Roseiconus lacunae: one gene and its partner. The main gene of each other region encodes a partner of the protein of the gene in region 2 in a complex. Links are inferred from orthologs where the notes say so. Each region holds a gene or a part of one and is shown on either strand. Other genes may lie near its edges. The genes, in order: FYC48_RS13055 and uvrB.

Region 1 (3,404 bases), on a different replicon or contig from region 2:
TTTGGGTTGCTGATGGACTATCTGAAAAACGGACAATTCGAGTCGGTTGTCAACACGTTGATGTACACGTGCATTTATATCTTCGCGTCTGCGGAAACCCTGAATAACTTATATCGGAAGTTCAAAATCACGATGTTTGCGATCGTTACTCGGTGTGAGAAAGAAGTTGGGAACGCGATTACCCAAGCATCCGAGCACCGAACTTACACGACACATCAAGGGACCGGTGGACGCAGTGGTGATTCGTTTGTCATCGTGCGTACGATCATCACCCATGAAGAATTGCCGCAAGTGATGGCGGCTGTCGAGTCCGCCGACCCCGATTGTTTTCACTACTACCATGACATCGAAGGAGTGTCCGGACGCTACTACATCTCGCCGATCGGGTAGTGGGCGTCGAATCACAAGTGTTTCGAATCACAAGTGTTTCTGAGCCTTGCGTCGGTCATTGGTTGCTCGAATCGACCGAGCAAATCGGTCGATCGATTGGAGGGGAACAAAAAACTAATCTTCAATCTGTAGCGGAGCGAAGGCCAAGCGAAAGCTGTGCTCTTCTTCGCCAAAGCGAACGCGTGCCATCCGTTTGGGGCCCCGTCCGCTGACAGCGATGATCGTACCGACTCCGTAGTCCATGTGTCGTACTTGGGTTCCTTCTTGAAACGCAGTGATCGGCGGTCGGTTGACGGTCATCAAATCTGCTGCCGTTTTCAACGCACCGATCTCTGGGACGGCTGCAGTACTTGAAGGCTCGGTCGGGGGCTCGTCCGGCGTCATCGTAATGTCTGAATCGTCCGGACCATCGAACGCCGCGACGGCTTCATTGGTTTGGTTGGTGTTCGCACCAAAGTCGAACGAAGTGTCCTCGTTCGCGTTGACTTGGATCTCGGGCATGTCCCAGTCCGACGGCGTGCTCTGGTCAACGCTGTCGAACCAGGGGCCTCGATTGACCGACGTGTCGACGCGCTTAATTTCATCGAGCGGAAGTTCATTGAGGAATGGACTGGGGATCACCGGACGTCGTTCGCCACGAATCATCCGCCGTTTGCAGCAACTGATTTGCAGCGTTTGTTCGGCACGGGTAATGCCAACGAAAAACAGTCGTCGCTCTTCTTCGAATTGTGAATCGTCGTCTTTGGAACGCTTGTGAGGCAACAGGTCGTCTTCGACACCGATGATGTAGACGCGAGGGAATTCCAAGCCTTTCGATGCATGCAGTGTCATCAGCGTGACGCGTTCGTCGCTATCGTCGAATGCATCCGTGTCGCTCACCAAGGCAACTTGTTCGAGGAACGTGTCAAGCGATCCGTCCTCGGGGTGCCGACGATCGAAGTCGGCACCCGCAGTAATCAGCTCGTCGATGTTGGCCGTGGGACTGGAGTCATCGCTGTCACTGGCCGTTTTTTCGAGGTACTGATCGTACTTGGTTTCTTGGACCAGGTACCGCATCAAGTCCTCTAAAGACGCGGTCGCTTTGGTTGCGATTTTGTCGTACAGATCGACGAATTTGCTGACCATGGTGCGGCTACGTTTGGCAAGCGCGTCGATCTCGTCGACTCGGCGTGCCGCTTCGAGCATCGGGATCGCGTTGCGGTCTGCGAATCCCTGAAGTCGTTCAATTGTTTTCGCGCCGATACCGCGTGTGGGCGTGTTGATCACGCGGGTCAGTGCTACATCATGACCGGGATTGTTTACCAAGTGGAGGTACGATAAGACGTCTTTGACTTCTTTGCGTTGATAGAACTCAACGCCGTTGACGATTTGGTAGGGGACTCCACGGCCACGCAGCGCATGCTCGACCGATCGCGTTAGCGAGTTCATGCGGCAGAAGATCGCGAAGTCGCTCGGGCGAGCCGTTTCGCACGCGATCAGGTTGACAATTTCGTCGGCAATCGAGTCGGCTTCGTCAAAACCATCCGAACAGATCCGAAGGGTGACCGGTGCGCCCTCGTCGTTGTCGGTAAAGAGGTCTTTTTGTTTTCGGCGGCGATTGTGCCGGATCAATTGATCGGCGGCGCGAAGGATATTTGGCGTGCTACGATAGTTTTGTTCCAGACGTACTGTTTTAACATCCGGGTAATCCTTTTCGAAATCCAGGATGTTATTCAGGTCCGCGCCTCGCCATCCATAGATCGATTGATCGGGGTCTCCGGTGACCGCTAAGTTCGGGTAATCGACCGACAAGCCGCGCACGATGGCGTATTGCGCAAGGTTCGTGTCCTGGTACTCATCGACCATGATGTATCGAAAGTGCGCGTCCAAGTCGGATCGCAACTCGGGATTTTGTCGCAACAGGTTCGCGACATGTAGCAGCAAGTCATCAAAGTCGACGGCGTTGGCGGTCAACAGCTGTTGTTGGTAGATCGGATAAACCTGCGATGCGACCTTTTCCTGAGGGCTGAGCATCTGAGCTTGCCAGACGTCCGGTGTGATCAGCTTGTTCTTCGCCTTACTGATCAGATTGGCGATCATGTCTGGTGAGGCATGCGAGGTCGACACGCCAGCCGCAGCAATCGCACGTTTCATTGCTTGCTTGGAATCGCTGGTGTCGTAGATCGAGTAGTTTTCTTGAAGCCCGACCATCGACGCGTAGCGACGCAGTAGCTGCGCGCAAAAACGGTGAAACGTACCCATCCAGACTTGTTTGCCGGGAACCAGCGCGTCGACTCGGGCACGCATCTCGTCGGCGGCCTTGTTGGTGAACGTCAACGCCGCAATTTGCCATTCGGGGATGCCGTGTTCGAGCAGGTGGGCGATCCGGTGTGTGACGACGCGCGTCTTGCCACTTCCAGGTCCGGCCAGCGTTAGCATCGGTCCATCGATATGTACGACCGCACTTTGCTGCTCGGGCGTCAAGTGCCGTAAAAGCGTCGAATTCGATGTGCTGGGCTCATCCATGGGCTTGAAAAACTAAACAAGAGAGGGGCGTAGTTGCGGGTCGGGCGAGCGCAGCAGTACCAGGCGCCGACCGGTGGCACCCAACATCATAACAATCTGCTCCCCGTTGGCTACGTTTGCTGCTGGTGGGTGGTCGACCGATGACACACCCTGTGCCAACCGGTTACACTTGACAGCGTTGAGTTGATCGTTGGGGTGACACACGGTAGCGACGGGCGGGAATTGATGGCGAAGAATGTATTGGGGACAGATTTAGGCGAGTGTGGGACCGATCCGATGACCGGTTTCTACCGGGATGGGTGCTGTAATACTGGAGCCTCCGATTCTGGATTGCACACCGTTTGTGCGGTGATGACGGCAGACTTTTTGGAATTCAGCAAGTCGCGCGGGAATGACCTCTCGACCCCCAACCCCACCTACCGTTTTCCGGGGCTCAAGCCCGGCGATCGTTGGTGCTTGTGTGCGGCACGTTGGAAAGAAGCATATGACGCCGGGATGGCTCCCCGGGT
Region 2 (3,254 bases):
GTGGCGACTTCCTGACCGTCTCCGCAGAAGCGGTGATGCCGAATTGCCGAACTTAGCCCGATAGTTTCGAGTTATCAAAGCACTCGCCAGTAGTCACTTGAAACCTTTCGGGCTGGGCATGCGCGTGTGCTTTCAGTCGTGCCCCGACTTCTCCTCACTTCGTGGCAGCTTCGAATGTTCGCTCCTCGTAATCCGTCTAGATCAAATGTTCGGGTATGACTCATCAGCGGACGAGCGTTGGCCCCGGTTGTTGCGCCAAAACCGCAGCTAACGCCGATCGGCTAGTCTGAAAACCGAACGGTCTTGATTTGATCTCCGGGATTGGCTCATCAGCCGACGGGTGCCGGTCCCGGCCATTGCTCGGAAACCGTGGTTACCGCCAAGCGGCTGATCTTAGAATCAGATGTCGATGAACGAGGGAACCGCGATTTCTTCGGCGTCTTCTTTCGCACTACCAATGCGGCGTTCCTGAGTCCCATCCACCATCCGCAAGAAGGGCGCGCTCGGATCGGTCCTGTACCATCTGAAACCGGGCCTTAAGGCGAGCGCCGTCGACACACCTTCTGGGGTAGAAGGGAAATCGAATTGCCCTCGCAGGCACTCGCCAGGGACTGTGCTTTTCGTGATAATCCAGCAACAGATTCCTCATTGGCGAAGGTTCCAAGATGATTTCCGAAGGCAAGAACACGAAGTCGCACCCGGCGGCTGAGTTTCACCTTAGCAGCGCGTTTGCACCGGCGGGTGATCAGCCGCAGGCCATCGAAAAGCTAACCCGTGGCATCCTATCGGGTAAATCAGCTCAGGTTCTGCTGGGGGCGACGGGAACGGGAAAGACGTTCACAATGGCCAACGTCATCGCCAACGTCGGGCGCCCGGCGCTGGTGCTAAGCCATAACAAGACACTTGCCGCCCAGCTTTACAGCGAGTTTAAGGAGTTCTTCCCCGAGAACGCGGTCCACTATTTCGTCAGCTACTACGACTACTACCAGCCAGAAGCCTACATACCGCAGCGCGATGTCTACATCGAGAAGGACGCGTCGATCAACGAAGAAATCGACCGATTGCGACTTGCCACGACTAGCTCTTTGGTCAGCCGACGCGATGTCGTGATCGTGGCCTCGGTCAGTAGCATTTATGGCCTTGGTTCTCCCGACGATTACAAACAGTTAGTCGTCTCGCTCACGGTCGGCGAAACCATTCGGCGTGATCATTTGCTTCTAAAGCTCGTCGACGTCCTCTACGAACGCAATGACATGGCCTTCGAGCGAGGGAAATTTCGGGTGCGGGGTGACAGCGTGGAACTCTGGCCAAGCTACGAAGAATTCGCCTACCGCATTGAAATGTGGGGCGATCAGATCGAAAAAATCTCGTTAATCAAACCGGTATCCGGGGAAACGATCAAGACGGTTTCGCAACTCTTTATCTATCCGGCCAAGCACTTTGTGATGCCCGAGGATCGAATCCGACGGGCGATCGCGGTGATTCGTGCGGAACTGAAAATGCAGCTCGAAAAATTCGAAAAGGAAGGCAAACTACTCGAAGCTCAGCGACTTTCGGCTCGGACACGTTTTGACCTCGAGATGATGGCCGAAGTAGGACATTGCCCGGGTGTGGAGAATTACTCAAGACCGCTCTCCGGCAAGCCCCCCGGCGCAACCCCCGACACGCTGTACAGCTTCTTTCCGGATGACTTCGTAACGTTCGTTGACGAATCTCATGTGACAGTCCCCCAAGTTCGCGCGATGTATGCCGGTGACCGCAGCCGAAAATTGACCTTGGTCGACCATGGATTCCGATTGCCCAGTGCACTCGACAATCGCCCGCTGAAGTTTGAAGAATGGGAAGCCCGCACGGGACAAATTTGCTTTGTCAGCGCAACGCCTAGCGACTACGAACTCGAACGGACCGGTGGCGAAGTGGTGGAACAAATCATTCGTCCCACCGGCTTGCTTGATCCTGAAATCGAAATTGTTTCCGCCCGCGGACAAGTCAATCATCTGGTCGGCGAGATCCGCGCCCGTGCCGAACGTGACGAACGTGTCCTGGTGACCGCACTGACCAAACGGCTTGCCGAGGACCTGTCGACGTTTCTTCAAGAACAGAACATTCGTTGCCGCTGGCTCCATAGCGAACTCAACGCATTCGAACGAGTCGATTTGCTTCAGGAATTGCGATCCGGCCAGTTCGATTGCTTGGTCGGCGTGAACCTGCTTCGCGAAGGCTTGGACCTTCCCGAAGTCTCCCTGGTCGCGATCCTGGACGCTGATAAAGAAGGTTTCTTGCGCAGCGAAACAAGTCTGATCCAAACCATCGGGCGTGCCGCGCGGAACGCGAATAGCAAGGTCATTCTGTATGCCGATTCGGTGACCGAGTCGATGCGGTTGGCGATAGACGAAACCGAACGGAGGCGGGCGCTGCAAATCGCCTACAACGAAGAACACGGCATCACTCCCGAAACGGTCCGCAAGCGGATTAAGTCGGGGATCGAGTCCGAAGCTGCGAAGCGGCGTCAAACCAACGCGGCTGCGCAAGAAGAGTCCGATGCGACCTACATTACCATCGAGTTTATCGAAGAACTCGAACGCGAAATGCTGGCCGCGGCCGAAGACCTAGAGTTCGAGCGTGCCGCTCAACTTCGTGATCGCGTCTTACAACTAAAAGACAACCTCGGCAAACCGTTGTCAGAGGTAGAGTTCGAGAAAACCAGTTCAACCGGTGGTGGGCGCAATCAACGCCGCAAAGGGGCAAGAGGCACGGCCAAGGGGCGCGGAAAAATCCCCCGCCCCAAACGCGGCTGATAGAACGATCGCCGCGGAGACGTGACGCGGTATTGGCCTGCAGTTAACGCCGGCTGCTGGTCAAACGCCGCCCGCGTCGTGTCTGTTGATCAGCTTAGGCCATCGAATGCGGCTTCGATCAATTCGCGTTGCTCTAAAACGTGCGCGGCCATGCTTCCGGTGCTGGGGCTTGCCGATTCGGCGCGCGTCACGGGTTTGAGATTAAACCCGGCAGCATTGAGGTCATCGCCGAAGTGTAACTTGACGTAGGGCCATGTCCCCATGTTCAACGGTTCGTCCTGAACAAAATAGACATCGGTGTTGCGACCGGCGCCGTCGAGCGACGCGATCAGTTCTTCGCTACTGAGCGGATAAAGTTGTTCAACTCGGACAATGGAAACGTCGTGACGACCGAGTTCATCGCGATGCTTTTTCAAGTCATAGTAGACTTTTCCCGTGCACAGCATGACACGTTTC

Evidence for each region.
Region 1: the proteins of uvrB (region 2) and FYC48_RS13055 are in contact, whole or in part, in a crystal structure (PDB 7EGT), measured with the Thermus thermophilus proteins. The link is inferred for Roseiconus lacunae from one-to-one orthologs. Residues at the interface, in WP_096411307.1 of Thermus thermophilus: Glu23, Leu25, Arg26, Asp27, Gly28, Glu29, Arg30, Phe31, Arg55, Glu326, Asp327, Phe328, Glu379, Ser382, Gln383, His398, Gly400, Arg401; in WP_096412145.1 of Thermus thermophilus: His654, Arg656, Phe657, Gln666, Asp668, Glu669, Lys680, Arg681, Leu682, Ser683, Lys685, Tyr686, Ala687.

Annotation. Positions count from the first base shown.
Region 1 is NZ_VSZO01000009.1:75,162-78,565, reverse strand. The notes cover bases 201-3,278. They hold FYC48_RS13055 (ATP-dependent helicase), read right to left. Parts: upstream 2,896-3,278; coding sequence 505-2,895; downstream 201-504. Other genes in these bases: FYC48_RS13050 (DUF2237 family protein), read left to right, coding at 3,121-3,278; FYC48_RS13060 (YitT family protein), read left to right, coding at 201-390. Outside these bases: more of FYC48_RS13060, read left to right, coding at 1-200; more of FYC48_RS13050, read left to right, coding at 3,279-3,404. UniProt on the Escherichia coli protein: A helicase with DNA-dependent ATPase activity. Unwinds DNA duplexes with 3'-5' polarity. Translocates on single-stranded DNA with 3'-5' polarity. Initiates unwinding more efficiently from a nicked substrate than double-stranded DNA.
Region 2 is NZ_VSZO01000053.1:147,331-150,584, reverse strand. Bases 304-3,231 are described here. They hold uvrB (excinuclease ABC subunit UvrB), read left to right. Parts: upstream 304-665; coding sequence 666-2,798; downstream 2,799-3,231. Other genes in these bases: FYC48_RS23685 (2-oxoglutarate dehydrogenase E1 component), read right to left, coding at 2,888-3,231. In the rest of the region: more of FYC48_RS23685, read right to left, coding at 3,232-3,254. UniProt on the Escherichia coli protein: The UvrABC repair system catalyzes the recognition and processing of DNA lesions. A damage recognition complex composed of 2 UvrA and 2 UvrB subunits scans DNA for abnormalities.